DNA from 2 places in the Micromonospora sp. SD19 genome. Region 1 is predicted to be linked to the other one. Evidence: predicted binding sites of a transcription regulator. Region 1 holds the regulator's gene; the other holds the start of a gene.

Region 1 (8,414 bases):
TCCGGAGCCGGGACGCGGACTCGTCGACCAGGTCGATCGCCTTGTCGGGCAGGAACCGGTCGGTGATGTAGCGGTCGGACAGGGTCGCGGCGGCGACCAGCGCGGCGTCGGTGATCCGTACGCCGTGGTGCACCTCGTAGCGCTCCTTGAGCCCGCGCAGGATGCCGATGGTGTCCTCGATGGTCGGCTCGCCGACCAGCACCGGCTGGAAGCGGCGCTCCAGCGCCGGGTCCTTCTCGATGTGCTCGCGGTACTCGTCAAGCGTGGTGGCGCCGACCATCCGCAGCTCACCACGGGCCAGCATCGGCTTGAGCATGTTGCCGGCGTCCATCGAGCCCTCGCCCTTGCCGGCGCCGACGACTGTGTGCAGCTCGTCGAGGAACGTGATGACCTGCCCGTTGGAGTTCTTGATCTCCTCCAGGACGGACTTCAGCCGCTCCTCGAACTGCCCGCGGTACTGCGCGCCGGCGACCATCGCGCCGAGATCCAGCGAGATCAGCTTCTTGTCGCGCAGCGACTCGGGCACGTCGCCGGTGACGATCCGCTGGGCCAGACCCTCGACGATCGCGGTCTTGCCGACGCCGGGCTCGCCGATCAGCACCGGGTTGTTCTTGGTACGCCGGGAGAGCACCTGGATGACCCGACGGATCTCGGAGTCCCGCCCGATGACCGGGTCGATCTTGCCGTCCCGGGCGCTGGCGGTGAGGTCGACGCCGTACTTGGTCAGGGCCTGGTAGGTCTGCTCGGGGTCGGCTGTGGTGACCCGACGGTCCCCACCGCGAACGGTCGGGAAGGCGGCGACCAGAGCCTCCTCGGTGGCGCCGACGGTCTTCAGCGCGCCGGACACCGCCCCGCCCACCCGGGCCAGGCCGGCGAGCAGGTGCTCGGTGGAGGTGTACTCGTCGCCCAGCGGCCGGGCGATCTGCTCGGCGGCGCCGATGGCGTTGACGAACTCCCGAGCCAACGTCGGCTCGGCGATGCTGGAGCCGCGGGCGGCCGGCAGGTTGTCGACAGCGCGCTGGGCGGTCTGGCGCAGCTCGGTCGGGTCGGCCCCGACGGCGCGCAGCAGACCGGTGGCTGTCGAACCGTCGGTGTCCAGGAGTGACAGGAGCAGGTGCCAGGGCTCCACTGTTGCGTGACCACGCTGGTTGGCCAGCGCGACGGCGCCCGTGATGGTTTCCCGGCTCTTGGTGGTGAGTCTTTCGGTGTTCATGGGCTCCCCCGGATCGGCGTTGTCCACTGGATTGGACACAACCAGAGTTGAGCGTATTCCACTCAACCTTAGCGCGTGACGCCCATCACTCCCGGCGCCGCCACCGCCAGTCGAACTCGCCGGCCGCCGGCGGCGGGCCGGGCAGCGGGTCCGCGTCCGGCACCGCCGACAGGCCGGCCAGCAGGACCGCGAGCTGCCGGCGGCGCAGTTGGCGGGTCCGCTCCGGATCGGGTACGCGCACCGCGGCGCACGCCTCCAACAGCAACCCCAGATCCTGGACGACGGCGTCGGGGCGCAGCCGCCCACTGGCGCGTGCCCGGTCGACCAGGGCGCTGGCCAGCTCACCGGCGCGCACCGCGTCCCGCCCCATCTCCTCGGTCGGGGTGAAGGTGCCGGCCAGGTGGACGGTGAGCGAGTGCACGTCGGCGTCGACGATCCGGCCGAGGAAGCCGGTGAACGCGGCCCAGTCGTCCGGCTGGGCGAGGGCGGTCTCGGCCTCTGCGACGTACCGGCGCAGCCCGTCGTGGCAGAGCTGACGCAGCAGGTCCTCCTTGCCCGCGTACCGCCGGTAGAGCGCGCTGATGCCGACGCCCGCGCGGTCGGCGACGGCGGCGATCGGGGCCTTCGGGTCGTCGAGGAAGACGGCGCGGGCGGCTTCGAGGATGACCTCGTCGTTGCGGGCGGCCTGGGCGCGGCGACCGCCCAGCGTCTTGCCGGAAGTCGATGACATGTCGTCAGCCTAACAGTGGAACGGATCGTTCCGCTCTGCTACTGTGATTGCAGAACGAAACATTCCGTTCCGAAGGAGTTCCGGCATGAGCGACACCGCGATCCGCCCGTTCCGCGTCGAGATCCCGCAGACCGCCCTCGACGACCTGGCCGCCCGGCTGGGCCGCACCACCTGGCCCGCCGACCTGCCCGGCGCGGGCGACTCCTACGGGATGGGCACCGAGCGGGTCCGCGCCCTCGTCGACAGGTGGCGGGGTGAGTTCGACTGGCGCGCCGTCGAGGCCCGCCTGAACGCCCACCCCCAGTTCGTCACCGAGATCGACGGCGAGCAGATCCACTTCCTGCACGTCCGCTCGTCCCGGCCGGACGCCACCGCGCTGGTGCTCACCCACGGCTGGCCCGGATCGGTGCTGGAATACCTCGACGTGATCGCCCCGCTCACCGAGCCCACCGACCCGGACGCGCCGGCCTTCCACGTGGTCATCCCGTCGCTGCCCGGCTTCGGCTTCTCCGGCCCGACCCGCAACGCCGGCTGGAACCGGTTCCGCATCGCCCGCGCCTGGGCCGAGCTGATGAACCGCCTGGGGTACGACAGCTACGGCGCGGTCGGCAACGACGCCGGTTCGATGATCGCGCCGGAGCTGGGCCGGATCGAACCGCAGCGGGTGCTCGGCGTCCACGTCACCCAGCTCTTCTCGTTCCCCTCCGGCGACCCGGCCGAGTTCGCCGGGCTCTCCGAGGCGGACCAGGCGGCGCTCGGGCACCTCCAGTGGTTCTACGAGAACAAGTTCTCCTTCAACCAGGTGCACAGTCAGCAGCCGCAGACCCTGGCGTTCGGGCTGGCCGACTCACCGGTGGGGCTGCTCGCCTGGAACGCCCAGCTCTTCGACGAGAGCCTGGACGCCGATTTCATCCTGGCCAACGTCGCGCTCTACTGGTTCACCGGGACCGCCGCCTCGGCGATCCGGCTCTACTGGGAGGACGCGCACGCCGGCGAGCCGCCGGCCGGGCCGACCACCGCTCCGACCGCGCTGGCCATGTTCCCCGGCGACTTCCAGTCCATCCGCCGCTTCGCCGAACGGGACCACGCGAACATCGTCCGGTGGACGGCGTACGCGACCGACGTCGCCGGTCGGGGCGACGTCGGCGGCCACTACGCAGCCCACCAGGCCACCGAGGTGCTGGTCACCGACATCAGCGAGTTCTTCGCCAGCCTCCGCCGACCGAATTGATCGACTCGGTTCGCTGAGGGTCGGGGTGTCCGGGCTGTCCGGACACCCCGACATCGTGAAGGCCGAGTCGATCACCCACGGTTGGGCCTGCTCCCTCCAAGATCTGTCTTCTGTTCACGAAGCGGTAGCCTGGGTGAGTGCGAGTACGTGTCGAGCAGACCGCCTTACCCGGGATCGGGGTACGTCACGATCTGGTGACGGAGTCCGGACGCCGCCTGGGCGTTGTCTCCCACCGCAATGGCCGCCGTGATCTCGTCCTCTACGACCCCGACGACCCCGACGCCTGTCAGTCGGACATTCCGCTGACCGACGACGAGGCCGAGGCACTGGCCGACATTCTCGGTGCGTCGCTGATGCTCGGTCAGCTCTCCGGGCTCCGCGAGCAGGCCGCCGGTCTGCTCACCGAGCAGATCGCCATCACGGCCGGGTCGCCGTACGTCAACCGGAAGCTCGGCGACACCAAGGCGCGTACCCGCACCAGCGCCTCCATCGTGGCAGTGCTGCGCGAAGGCGAAGTGATCGTTTCGCCACTCCCCTCCTTCCGCTTCGCGGCCGGCGACGTGGTGGTCGTTGTCGGGACCCGCAGGGGTCTCGACGGCGTGTCCGCCATCCTCGCCGACAGTGACCCGGACGGCTGAGGCGGATGCACGATTTCACCACGCTGCTCATCGAAGTCGGTGCGCTGCTGCTGCTGCTTGGGCTCCTCAGCCGGCTCAGCCGGCGCTTCGGCCTCTCTCCCATCCCCCTCTACCTGCTCGCCGGGCTGGCGTTCGGGCACGGCGGGCTGCTGCCGCTGGACGCCAGCGAGGAGTTCTTCGCCGTCGGCGCCGAGATCGGCGTCATCCTGCTGCTGGTGATGCTCGGCCTGGAATACTCGGCCAACGAACTCGTCGGCAACCTGCGCTCGGCAGCGCCGGCAGGGCTGATCGACGGCGTCCTCAACGCGCTGCCCGGCGCGGGGTTCGCCCTGCTGCTCGGCTGGGACTGGGTCGCCGCCCTGGTACTCGGCGGCATCACCTGGGTCTCCTCCTCCGGCGTGATCGCGAAGGTCCTCGCCGACCTGGGCCGGCTCGGTAACCGGGAAACCCCGGTGATCCTCTCGGTCCTCGTCATCGAGGACCTGGCGATGGCTCTCTACCTGCCGCTCGTCACCGCCGTCCTGGCCGGCACCGGCCTGCTCGGCGGCGGGATCGCGCTCACCGTCGCGGTGGGCACCGTACTGCTCGTGCTGGTCCTCGCCATCCGCTACGGCCACCTCATCTCCGCCGCCCTGTCGGCGAAGGACCCGGAGGCGCTGCTTCTGGGCGTACTCGGTCTGACCCTGCTGATCGCCGGCATCGCCGCGTCGCTCCAGGTGTCGGCGGCGGTCGGTGCGTTCCTGGTCGGCATCGCCCTCTCCGGCCCGGTGGCGCACCACGCCACCGAGCTGCTCTCACCCCTGCGGGACCTGTTCGCCGCGGTGTTCTTCGTCTTCTTCGGCCTGACCACCGACCCGCAGGACATCCCGCCGGTCCTGCTGCCGGCACTCGCCCTGGCCGTGGTCACCATGGGGACGAAGACGCTCACCGGTTACCTCGCCGCCCGCCGTGTCGGCATCGCGGAACCCGGTCGATGGCGGACCGGCCTGGCACTCGTACCCCGAGGCGAGTTCTCCATCGTCATCGCCGGGCTCGCGGTGGCTGCCGGGAGCGTCGAGCCACGGTTGGCGGCGCTGGCCGCGACGTACGTCCTGATCACCGTGGTGACCGGACCGATTCTGGCCCGACTGCCTGACTTCCCGTGGTTCAAGCGGTGGTTGCGCACTCGGGCGGCGGCCCAGCGGCGGGAGTCGACACCGGTCCCCGACCCACTGCACTGAGCACCACCTGAACCCGCGGGACGGCCACCGGGAGGGGCGTAATGCCCCTCCCGCCAACGGTTGCGGAATTGCTCCTCATGGGGGCTACCGCAGCAAAGCGTGGGCGGGTTACCGTTTCGCCGCAGCAGCCAGGGTCCGCAGGCAGCGTTGCCAAAACGCGGGCGAGAGCGGAAGGTTGGCCGGTGAGCGTGCAGGAATCGACGTTCCACGGCTTCGCCAACCCCGTCGATCCGACTCCGGCGGAGTTGCGAGCTTGGGCGTACAAGCCCGATTCGGTGCCGTTGGCCTCGATGCCACCCGACTGGGACCTGCTGGTCTCCGGCGACCGACTGGTGTTGACGCTCTTCGAGTTAGCGATGGATCCGACCTGCCCGGCCCGGCGTTTCGCGCTGCACTGCCTGTACATCTACGCGGCCGACGGCATCCGGACGAATTTCCGCGCCCACCCGAAGCGCCGCTTCCGCAAGCTCGTCGAACAGGCCGAGCGGGACGGCGACGAGCTGATGAAGATCTGGGCGCACAACGGCCGGGTGCTGTTGGCCCGACCGGATCTCTTCGTCTACCGGGACTGGTGCGAGGGCGGCCTGGTCCGCGAAAACCGCCGCCTCGGTTGAGAGCGGGCTGATCGCCAGCGGTCTGCGCAGCGGGGTGTTGGTTCCTGCGCCGCTGTGGAGCTGATGTCGCAAACGATTCACCGGTTGGGGTCCCTGACGTGACAGGTGCGGACCACAGCGTGATGTCGTAAACGATTCAGCTCCAAAGGCTCGGTATAGGACCCCCCCCCCGCTGCGCCCCCGCGTCCCGGCCCGCACCCAACCGGCGAACGGGCCGGGACCCCCCGTGGGTCCCGGCCCGCACGTCGGTCGCCGGTCAGTCCTGCTTGCGTTCCGTCTCGGCTCGGCCCGGTTCGCCGCCGCGCTCGCCGTCTTCGGCGAACCGGCCCGCGATGATCCGGTCCCGGTAGGTCCCCTCGGTGACCTTGTCGAACTTCTCGCGGACGGTCTCGGCCAGTTTCTCCAACCGGTCCTCCGTCTGCTGGGCCATCTTCTTCGCCGGCTCCGCCATCGCTCCCCCTCGCCATGCCGGTGGGTCCGATTTAAGCCGATTGAACCCTTATCGACAGGCTAACCGAAGCGGCCCGGACCGCGCCGGGAAATCCAGCGCGGTCCGGGCCGGGCAGACAGCTCCGGGTGAGCGGCAGGTCAGCGATCGGGCGTGCGGCGAGGGCGCCACACCACCAGGGCGGTGGAGGTGCGGTTGGTCGGCACCAGATCCCGGCCCGGGAAGCGGGCCAGCGACTCCAGTTCGGCCACCCGGCGGTACGCGGCGTCCAGCTCCGCCTCCAGCCGGGCCACCCGCTGCTGCGCCTGCTCCAGCAGCCGCTCCAGCCCGATGATCCGCTTGACGCCGGCCAGGTTGATCCCGTCGTCCTGGCTGAGTCGCTGCACCTCGCGCAGCAGCACCACGTCGCGGACGCTGTAACGACGCCCGCCACCGGCCGCTCGACCGGGCTGCACCAGCCCGAGTCGGTCGTACTGGCGCAGCGTCTGCGGGTGCATCCCCGCCATCCGCGCCGCCACCGAGATCATCAGCACCTTGGCCTCGTAGGCAGGGTCGCCCGAACCGAGGAACTCGCCCGACATCCCGCTCACCTCCGCGTCCCCTCCACCGGACTAACTGACTCGACGCACCCGTGCGTCGAGATGTTCCCGGGCCGCCGGCGGAGTCTGCTCGGCGAACGACTCCAGCGCCGTGCGCGCCTCGTCGGACAACCGGGCCGGCACCACCACGTCCAACGTCACCAGCAGGTCACCAGCCTGCCCATCACGGCGGACCACACCCTTGCCCCGGGCCCGCAGCACCCGCCCGCTCGGCGTCCCCGGCGGAACCCGCAGGGTCACCGCGCCGTCGAGCGTGGGCACCCGCAGGTCCGTGCCGAGCACGGCCTCCGCGAAGGTCACCGGAACGGTCAGCGTCAGGTCGTCTCCGGTACGCCCGAACAACTCGTCCGGCCGAACCTTGACGTGCACGAAGAGGTCACCGGCCGGACCGCCGCGCTCGCCCGGCTCGCCGCGCCCGGCCAGCCGGATGCGTTGACCGTCGGCCACACCGGCCGGGAAGCGCACGTTCATGGTGCGGGTCTTGGTGACACCGCCGCTGCCGTGGCACTCCGGGCACTTCTCCTCGACCACGGTGCCGACGCCCTGGCAGTTGCGGCACGGCTCGGAGAAGCTGAACGACCCCTGGTTGCGGGTGGTCACCCCGGCACCGTGGCAGACCGGGCAGGTCTGCGGCTGGGTGCCGGGCTTGGCCCCGTTGCCGTGGCAGGTGTCGCAGACCCCCGGCGCGCGCAGCGTCAGGGGCAGCGTCACCCCGCGCACCGCGTCGCCGAAGTCCAGCGCCACCTCGGTCTCCACGTCCCGGCCACGGGCCGGACCGCGGGGCGCGGCCTGCCCACCGGCCTGACCGCCGCTGAAGATCGAGCTGAACAGGTCCTGGAAGCCGGCGCCTCCGAAGCGGCGATCGCCGCCTCCGCCGCCACCGAACATGTCGGAGACGTCGAACGGCATGCCACCCGGCTGGCCACCACCCCGGGCGTTGCGCCGGAACGCGCCCGAGCCGAAGAGCGAGCGCATCTCGTCGTACTCGCGGCGGCGGCCGCTGTCCGACAGCACGTTGTACGCCTCGGACGCGGCCTTGAACCGCTCCTCGGCCTTCGGGTCGCCCGGGTTGTGGTCCGGGTGCGACTCCCGCGCCACCTTGCGGTACGCCTTCTTGATGTCATCCGCGGAGGCGGCCTTGTCCACGCCGAGCACGGCGTAGAAGTCCTTCTCGATCCAGTCCTTCGAACTCACCGGTCCACCTCCTTCCGACCCTGGTGGCCCGGCCGTCCCGCCCACCGCGCAGCGGTGGGCGGGACGGCCTGGTCACTGGCTGGCACTATTCCGGATCCGCGACCGCTACCAGCGCGGGGCGCAGCAGCCGCTCACCGAGCTGGTAGCCGCGTCGCATGACCTGCACGCAGGTCGGCTCGCTGACGTCGGCCGAGGTCTGGTGCGCGACCGCCTCGTGCCGGGTCGGGTCGAACGGGTCGCCCTGCTCGCCGAAGGCGTTCAGGCCGAACTTGCCCAGCGCGGTGGTGAGCTGTTCCGCCACCGTGCCGAACGGCCCGACCAGGTCGCCGTGTTCCCGGGCCCGGTCCAGGTCGTCCAGGATCGGCAGCAGCGCGGCCAGCACCGAGCCGGTCGCCTGCTCCTGCACGAGGCTGCGGTCACGGTCGACCCGCTTGCGGTAGTTGGCGTACTCCGCCGACACCCGCTGCAGGTCCCTGGTCCGCTCGTCGAGCTCGGCCCGGAGCGCCTCCAGCTCGGCACCGAGCGAG
Region 2 (8,414 bases), on a different contig from region 1:
CCCAGTTGCAGACCCAGATCGCCGAGGCGGACCGCCGGCTGGCCGCCGAGGGCAACAAGGGTGAGGCGTTCATCCGCAACGCGATCCTCCAGCCGTTGGCCGGTAAGCGCCGCGCCGTGCTGGACCGGATCACGACCGCCATCGACCGGGTCGGACCCCGGCCGCAGGGCCTGGCCCAGCTCGCCGAGTGTCAGGTGCAGCCCACCGGCAACACCGGCGGCAACAACGGCGGTGGCAGCACCCCCACCACCACGCCCGGCGGCGGCAACAACGGCGGCGGCAACAACGGTGGCGGCACCGAGCCCGGCGCCGGGCTGGGTGTGCTCGCCAACGACTGCGACGAGAGCCGGCTCCAGCCGCACGACGGTTTCCAGAACGGCAACCGCTGCGTGAGCACCGAGTTCGGTGAGGTCGGCGCGGCGGCCAACAACCCGTCGCTGCTGATCACCCAGTTCCCCGAGCAGGTTGGCCAGAACCAGCCCTTCACCCTGCGGGTCAGCACCCGCAACCTGGTGCGGGACCGCTTCCTGGCCGCCGGTCAGGGTGGTTACTACGTGGAGAGCTCGCTGCTCAACGACCAGGGCCTGGTCCGTGGGCACTTCCACACCGCCTGCCGGATGCTGGACAGCCTGACCGCGCCGCCGGAGCCGCAGGAGGTGCCCGCGTTCTTCGTCGCGACCGAGGACGGCCGCGGTGGTGCCCAGCCCGACGAGGTGACGATCCAGATTCCGGGCCTGCCGGAGTCGGGTACCGCCCAGTGCTCCGTCTGGGCCGGTGACGGCTCGCACCGCCTGCCGATGATGGAGCGGGCCAACCAGACCCCCGCCTTCGACTCGGTGCGCATCGACGTCAACTGAGGTAGCAACGATGGCCGGCCACCCCCGGGTGGCCGGCCGTCGCGTCGCAACGGGCGACCCGGACACACGACGGGGCCCCGCCGTGCTGGCGGGGCCCCGTCGTCGCGTCGCGTCAGCGGTTCTTGTACGCCTCGACAACCTCCACCGGGATCCGGCCGCGCTCGGAAATCTTGTAGCCGTTCTTGACGGCCCATTCCCGGATGGCCCGGTTCTGCTCCCGATCCATTCCCGCGCCGGCGGGTCGGCCCGGCCGTCGGACTGAACGGGCGCTCTCCACCGGACCGCGCCCGATCCGCCGACCCGCATTGATGTACGGGTCGAGCGCCTTGCGCAGGACACCGGCATTCTCGTCGGAGACATCGATCGTGTAGGCCACGCCGTCGAGACTGAACTCCACCGTCCGGTCGGCCTTCCCACCGTCGAGGTCGTCGGTCAGGACCGTGATTACTTTTCTCGCCATTGCCGATTACTCCCTGTGTGCGGCGGGATGTGTCCAAAGTCTGACCTATCACCCCGGTAATCCGCAACAATATGCCTTCCATTCATTCGGCGCGTCGCGATTCCGTTACAGAGCAAAACCGTGAATCGGTGCGATCGCCGGGCCTTCATTCCCCGAGGATCCCGGCGTGACCGGCTACTGCGGCAGCCTCGGCCCGGTTCGACACCCGCAACTTCCGCAGCAACGCAGCGGTCATACGTTTCACCGTTCGTTCCGAGACGTGCAGTTCTTCGGCGATGTCGACGGTGCTGCGGCCGGCGGCGATCGCCCGCAGCAGCCGCCGTTCCTCCCCGTCGAGATCGACCGACGGGGAGCGCGTGGGCCGCAGCATGGTGCGCAGCAGTTCGGCCGGCAGCACCGCCCAGCCGTCGAGGATGGCCAGCAGCGGGGGCAGCAGTTCCTCCGGTTCGCTGGTCTTGGGCAGGAAACCCTCGGCGCCGGCCCGCAACGCCTCCACCGCCGATTCGGGGGCGGCGGAGCCGGACATCGCGACCACCCGTACCCGAGGGGTGGTCCGCCGGATCGCCGCCACCGCCCGAATCCCGCCGGGCACGGGCATGTGCAGGTCGACGATGGCCAGGTCGGGGCGGCAGGCGGCGACGAGCGCCGCCGCCGCGGCGGCGTCGCCGGTTGAGGCGACCACCTCGGCGCGGCCGCTGCTGGTGATCGGGAGCAGCAACTCCAGGCCGCGGACGAAAAGGGGGTGATCGTCCACGACAACGAGTCGCAAGGTGGAGCTTCCCGGCATGTCTGGGCCGTTCCCCAGCGGGTACCGATCATGCGGGTTCGCACCGAACGAGGGGAGTCGGGTGGATGCGCGTACGGCACGGTTTGCGGGACCTGCTGCGAGGGTTGCGCCCCATCGCGCCGACACCCGCCGAGCGGCGAGCGGCGGAGGCTGATTCGGAGTTGCTGCTGCGGGTGTTGTGCCACGAGTTCCGGACGCCGGTGAGCACCCTGACCTCGTTGACCCGCGCTCTGGCCGACGAGCGTCGCGAGCTGACCAGTGCCGATCGGCGGGCGATCACCGAGCTGGCCCGCGACCAGGCCGCACACCTGCAGAGTCTGCTGCGCGACGCGACCGCCGGCACCGGCGCGCTGGCGCTGGCCGCGCAGCCGGAGCCGGTCGTCGCGCTGGCGGGCATCCTGCGGGAGGCCGCCGCGTTGGTGCCGGCCGGTCGGCGGCGGGCACGGGCCACCCGGCGGGCCGCCTCCTGCCCGGTGCCGGCCGGACGCACTCGACAGGTGCTGGTCAACCTGGTGCAGAACGCGTTGCGGCACGGGCCGCCCAACGGGCAGGTCGGGCTCTACGCCACGGTGCGCGGTCCCGGCGTGAGCATCCTGGTCACCGACGAGGGCAGGGTCGACGACGCGCTGCTGGTCGCGCTGCGGCGTCCGACGCCGGCCGTCGGGATGTCCGGTCTGGGCCTGTGGATCGCGCGGCAGCTCGTCGCGACCGACGGGGGAGCGCTGCGGGCGCACCGGCTGCGGCCCCGTGGAGTGGCGCTGGAGGTGTTGCTGCCGGTGGCCCGCCCGCTGGGATGACCCGGGCGGGCCACCGGTTGGCCCGCTCGGGTCAGCCCAGCGGGAACGGCCTCGCTACCTGTTTCCGGTACCGAGGAGGTCGGATGTTCAGTCACGTCAAGGATCTGCAGTTCGAGGCCAAACCAGACGGCCCGGACGCGGCTTTCGCCCGTCGGCTGCAGGAGGTGCTGGGCGGCAAGTGGGGCGAGATGACAGTCGCCAACCAGTACCTCTTCCAGGGTTGGAACTGCCGGCTGCCCGGCAAGTACAAGGATCTGTTGCTCGATGTCGGCACCGAGGAGATGGGCCACGTCGAGATGATCGTCACGATGATCACCCGGCTCTTGGACAATGCGCCGCTGTCGCTGACCGAGGGGATCGCGGAGGACCCCGGTGGTGCGGCGACCTACGCCGGCGAGAATCCGGCGCACTTCATCCATGGCGGTGGTGGTGCCCTGCCCGCCGACTCCAACGGGGTGCCCTGGAGCGGCGCGTTCGTCACCGCCAGCGGCAACCTGCTGGCCGACTTCCAGCTCAACGTCACCGCCGAGGCGCAGGGTCGGCTCCAGGTCGCCCGGTTGTTCCACATGACCGACGACCCGGGTGTCAAGCAGATGCTGCGCTTCCTGCTGGCCCGCGACACGATGCACCAGAACATGTGGCTGGCGGCGATCGAGCAGCTCAAGGAGGACGGGCTGGAGGAGATGCCGGTGCCGGAGGCCTTCCCGGACTCGGGCGAGTTCACCGAGGAGTACGGCTACACCTATCTGGGTTTCTCCTCGGGCACCGACGCCGCCCAGGGGCGTTGGGCGTCCGGGCCCTCGCCCGACGGCAAGGGCGAGTTCCGGTACGACGACAACCCGCGGGCGAACGCGCCGGAACCGGTGCTGCCGCCGGGTGACCCCCGCCTGTACGGCACCAATCCGGGGGTGGCCGGCTCGGTGGTGAACACGGTGAAGAGCAAGCTCACCTGAGGTGTCCCGTCGGGTCGCCCACCGGTCCTGGGCGACCCGACGGAACCGGCCGGGGAAGTGGTCTGGGTCACAGATCGGAACAAGGGGAACGCTTTGTTACTTGAGTGAGACACGCTCAACTCAACGCGAGGTGTTCGATGGCAACTCTTCCGGTACTTCCCCTGACCGACGCCGTGCTGCTGCCCGGCATGGTCATCCCGGTGACCCTCGACCCCACCACCCAGGCCGCGATCGACGCGGCGCGGGCGACCGGCGACCGCAAGCTGCTGGCCGTGCCGCGCATCGACGGCGAGTACGGGCCGGTCGGCGTGGTCGCCACCATCGAGAAGGTCGGCCGGCTGCCCGAGGGTGAGCCCGCCGCCGTCATCCGAGGCCTGTCCCGGGCCCGGATCGGGTCCGGCGTGCCCGGCCCCGGCGCCGCCCTCTGGGTCGAGGCGACCGAACTCGACGAACCCGCCTACGCCGGTCGGGCCCGTGAACTCGCCCGCGAGTACCGCGCCCTGGTGACCTCCGTGCTCCAGCAGCGGGGCGCCTGGCAGGTCATCGACGCGGTGGAGCGGATGACCGACCTCTCCGAGCTGGCCGACTCGGCCGGTTACGCGCCCTGGCTGATGCTGGAGCAGAAGACCGAGCTGCTCGCCGCGCCGGACGTCACCGTCCGGCTGGAGCTGCTGGTCGGCTGGGTGAAGGACTACCTGGCCGAGCAGGAGGTCACCGAGCAGATCAACAGTGACGTCCGCGAGGGGCTGGAGAAGTCCCAGCGCGAGTTCCTGCTGCGTCAGCAGCTCGCCGCGATCCGCAAGGAACTGGGCGAGGACGAGCCGGACGGCTCCGCCGACTACCGGTCCCGGGTCGAGTCCGCCGAGCTGCCGGAGAAGGTCCGCGAGGCGGCCATGCGCGAGGTCGGCAAGCTGGAGCGGGCCAGTGACGCCTCCCCGGAGGCGGGCTGGATCCGTACCTGGCTGGACACCGTGCTCGAGATGCCGTGGGGCACCCGTACCGAGGACAACACCGACCTGGCCGCGGCCCGGGCGGTGCTCGACGCCGACCACGCCGGTCTGTCCGACGTGAAGGACCGCATCCTGGAGTACCTGGCGGTGCGCAACCGGCGGGCCGAGCGCAACCTCGGCGTGGTCGGCGGTCGTGGCTCCGGCGCGGTACTCGCCCTCGCCGGCCCTCCCGGGGTCGGCAAGACCAGCCTCGGCGAGTCCGTGGCGCGGGCGCTCGGGCGCAACTTCGTCCGGGTCTCGCTCGGCGGCGTCCGCGACGAGGCGGAGATCCGCGGGCACCGGCGCACCTACGTGGGGGCGCTGCCCGGCCGGATCGTCCGCGCGCTGCGCGAGGCCGGCTCGATGAACCCGGTCGTGCTCCTCGACGAGGTCGACAAGCTGGCCGCCGGCTACGCCGGTGACCCCGCCGCCGCCCTGCTGGAGGTGCTCGACCCGGCCCAGAACCACACCTTCCGGGACCACTACCTGGAGGTCGATCTGGACCTGTCCGACGTGCTCTTCCTGGCCACCGCCAACGTGGTGGACGCCATCCCCGGCCCGCTGCTGGACCGGATGGAGCTGGTCATGCTGGACGGGTACACCGAGGACGAGAAGGTCTCCATCGCCCGCGACCACCTGCTGCCCCGGCAGCGGGAGCGGGCCGGGTTGACCGCCGAGGAGGTGACAGTCGCCGACGAGGCTCTCGCGCTGATCGCGGGGGAGTACACCCGCGAGGCCGGCGTGCGGCAGCTCGAACGGGCCCTGGCCAAGATCCTGCGCAAGGTGACGGTGACCCTGGCGACCGACCCCACGCCGGTACGCGTCGACACCGACAACCTCACCGGCTACCTGGGGCGGCCGAAGTTCACCCCGGAGTCGGCCGAGCGCACCGCGGTGCCGGGCGTGGCCACCGGCCTGGCCGTCACGGGCGCCGGTGGTGACGTGCTCTTCATCGAGGCGACCAGCATGGAGGGCGAGCCGGGGCTGACCCTGACCGGCCAGCTCGGTGACGTGATGAAGGAGTCGGCACACATCGCGCTCTCCTACCTGCGCTCCAACGGGCGGCGGCTCGGCATCGACCCGAACGCCCTCGCGGGACGCCGGATCCACGTCCACTTCCCGGCGGGCGCGGTGCCCAAGGACGGTCCGAGCGCCGGCATCACCATGGTCACGGCCCTGGCGTCGCTGGTCACCGGTCGCCCGGTCCGCCCCGAGTTCGGGATGACCGGTGAGGTGACGCTCTCCGGTCGGGTGCTGCCGATCGGTGGGGTGAAGCAGAAGCTGCTCGCCGCGCACCGGGCCGGTCTCACCGAAGTGATCATCCCGGCGCGCAACGAACCGGACCTGGACGACCTGCCGACCGAGGTGCGCGAGGCGCTGACCGTGCACACCCTGGCCGACGTGGCCGACGTGCTCGCCCTGGCGCTGCGCCCGGCCGACGTGAAGACGCTGGACGGTCCGGCGCTCTTCACGGTCTGACGTACCAAGCGACAGGCCCCCGCCGCTCACGAGACGGCGGGGGCCTGTCGCTGTGCCCGGGTCCCGGAGGACCGTACTGTCGTGCTTGAGACGTCAACTACCTCTCCGCCGTAGGGCGGTCCCCCGGAGGAAACCCCTGTGAACATGGTGCTGTGGATCGTTCAGATCCTGCTCGCTGCCATCTTTGGCGGCATCGGCGTGGTCAAGCTGACCCAACCCAAGGAGAAGCTGCACGAGACGATGGGCTGGACGAAGGCCGCCACGCCGATCCAGGTCAAGGCCATCGGCGCCCTGGAACTGCTGGCCGCCATCGGGCTGCTGCTGCCCGCCCTCACCGGCATCGCCACGGTGCTCACCCCGCTCGCCGCGCTCGGGCTGGTCATCATCATGATCGGCGGCACCGTGGTGCACCTGCACGGGGTGCGGACGGCCACCGTGCCGGAGCGGCGCACGGTGGAGATCCAGGGCATCGTGACGTGCGTGGTGCTGCTCGTCCTCGCCGCGCTTGTGGCCTGGGGCCGCTTCGGGCCGTACCCCCTCTGACCCGCAGCGCCGGCGACCGTCCCACCCGGACGGTCGCCGGCGGCGTTCTCCGCGCTCGTCGGAGCCCGCACCCGTGCCCCCTGCGGGCCGCTGATCGGCTATAGGGTCGGCCTCCGCACAGTGTTCATCACGGGGAGACGCATGGAAGCGAACGCCAACACGCCCGGTGCCCTGCCGCCGACGGTGCCGCACCGGCCGGAACCAGCGGGCCGAGGGCTGGGACGACGGGCCCTGTTCGCCGGCGGAGCCGGCGCTGCGGTCGTGGCGACGCTTGCCACACCGGCCAGAGCCGAGCCGACGACGGTACGGGAGGGCGCGCTCAGCCTGCGTGACCCCCGGGTCGGCTGCCTGCTCGACGGCAGTGACGAGGCGGCGAAGGTCGAGGTCGCGCTGAAGCTGCTGCCGCAGGAGGGTGGGGAGATCTTCCAGCCGGTGGGCCGACTCGGCCTCGGATCGGAGGTCACCTTCCCGACCAGCCTGACCTGGACCGGGGAGAACATCGGCGCGGCGATCATCCAGCCGGCCCCGGGTTACACCGGTCGCCTGGTCTCGTCGGGCATCTACAACCAGATCTCGAACGTGCACTTCTACGGCAAACGCACGTCGGGGGTGCTGCTGACCATCCGTGCCCCTCGGTCGACCTTCCACCACCTGCACTTCAGCAACTCGGGCAGCCACGCCATCGAGTTCGTCGGCACGGCCGAGGCCACCAGCGCCCACGCGAACAAGATCACCGACATCAACGTCGAGGACTGCGTCGGCATCGGCATCTTCGTGAACGCCTGGGCCTACGACAACGAGTTCCTCAATGTCTGGATCGGTGAGTGCGCGACCGGCCTACGACTGCACGACGGTGCCTGCTTCTTCGACAACCTGCACGTCTGGGGATGCGTCGGCAACGGCGTTGAACTGCGGAACAGCGGGCACCGGAACACGTTCCAGAACGTCTACCTCGAGTCGAACGGCACCGGCGGCACCGGGAACGGAGTCGACCTCTGGCAGGTTTGGGGCAACCAGTTCATCGGTGGCCGCCTGTGGCGTAACGCCTCGAACGGCATCGGTGTCTTCTCGTCCGGGCGTACCCGGATCATGGGTCTGGAGATCCACGAGAACGGTGAGAGCGGGATCCGTGGCGGCGACTCCGGCCTGTGCCAGGTGATCGGCAACCAGATCTACTCCGATTCGACGACCACCCGCCGGCAGGACCGGCCGATCGTCACCGTCGGCACGAGCGACAACTGGATCATCAGCAACAACGTGATGCGCGCCTTCGACCACGCGGCGGGCGGTGCCTCGCTGGTCGGCGGCAAGAACGTGGTCACCGGCAACATCGAGTAGAGCCGGTGGGGCGGCGCGGTCACCGCCCCACCGTTCGCACTCCCGTCGCGCGTCGCCGGCGACCGTCGTACCCCGGCGGTCGCCGACGACGCGCTCAGCGCTCGTCGCCGCCGCGGTCCCGGCGTACGGTGGCCTTGCGGCCCTTGATGGTGCTCTGCCGCAACCCGGAGATCACCTCGTCGGCCACCCCCTGCGGCACCTCCACCAGCGA

Evidence for each region. Region 1 encodes HspR, which represses chaperone genes until heat shock. Its sites were predicted from a motif close to TTGAGTNNNNNNNACTCAA; they were not measured.
Region 2: the regulator HspR is predicted to act here: its motif matches at 3,955-3,973, upstream of lon (endopeptidase La).

The regions. Positions count from the first base shown of each region.
Region 1 covers NZ_JBTLMN010000001.1:309,722-318,135, reverse strand. The annotation lists gene clpB (ATP-dependent chaperone ClpB) at 1-1,213, opposite strand, end outside; gene ACX27O_RS01495 (TetR/AcrR family transcriptional regulator) at 1,299-1,943, opposite strand; gene ACX27O_RS01490 (epoxide hydrolase family protein) at 2,029-3,174, shown strand; gene ACX27O_RS01485 (cation:proton antiporter regulatory subunit) at 3,312-3,812, shown strand; gene ACX27O_RS01480 (cation:proton antiporter) at 3,818-5,032, shown strand; gene ACX27O_RS01475 (hypothetical protein) at 5,215-5,646, shown strand; gene ACX27O_RS01470 (hypothetical protein) at 5,903-6,097, opposite strand; gene ACX27O_RS01465 (heat shock protein transcriptional repressor HspR) at 6,235-6,675, opposite strand; gene dnaJ (molecular chaperone DnaJ) at 6,706-7,887, opposite strand; gene grpE (nucleotide exchange factor GrpE) at 7,973-8,414, opposite strand, start outside.
Region 2 covers NZ_JBTLMN010000002.1:720,016-728,429, reverse strand. The annotation lists gene ACX27O_RS10475 (hypothetical protein) at 1-857, shown strand, start outside; gene ACX27O_RS10470 (histone-like nucleoid-structuring protein Lsr2) at 970-1,317, opposite strand; gene ACX27O_RS10465 (response regulator) at 1,463-2,071, opposite strand; gene ACX27O_RS10460 (sensor histidine kinase) at 2,170-2,901, shown strand; gene ACX27O_RS10455 (manganese catalase) at 2,985-3,854, shown strand; gene lon (endopeptidase La) at 3,992-6,322, shown strand; gene ACX27O_RS10445 (DoxX family protein) at 6,467-6,865, shown strand; gene ACX27O_RS10440 (right-handed parallel beta-helix repeat-containing protein) at 7,007-8,203, shown strand; gene ACX27O_RS10435 (DEAD/DEAH box helicase) at 8,298-8,414, opposite strand, start outside.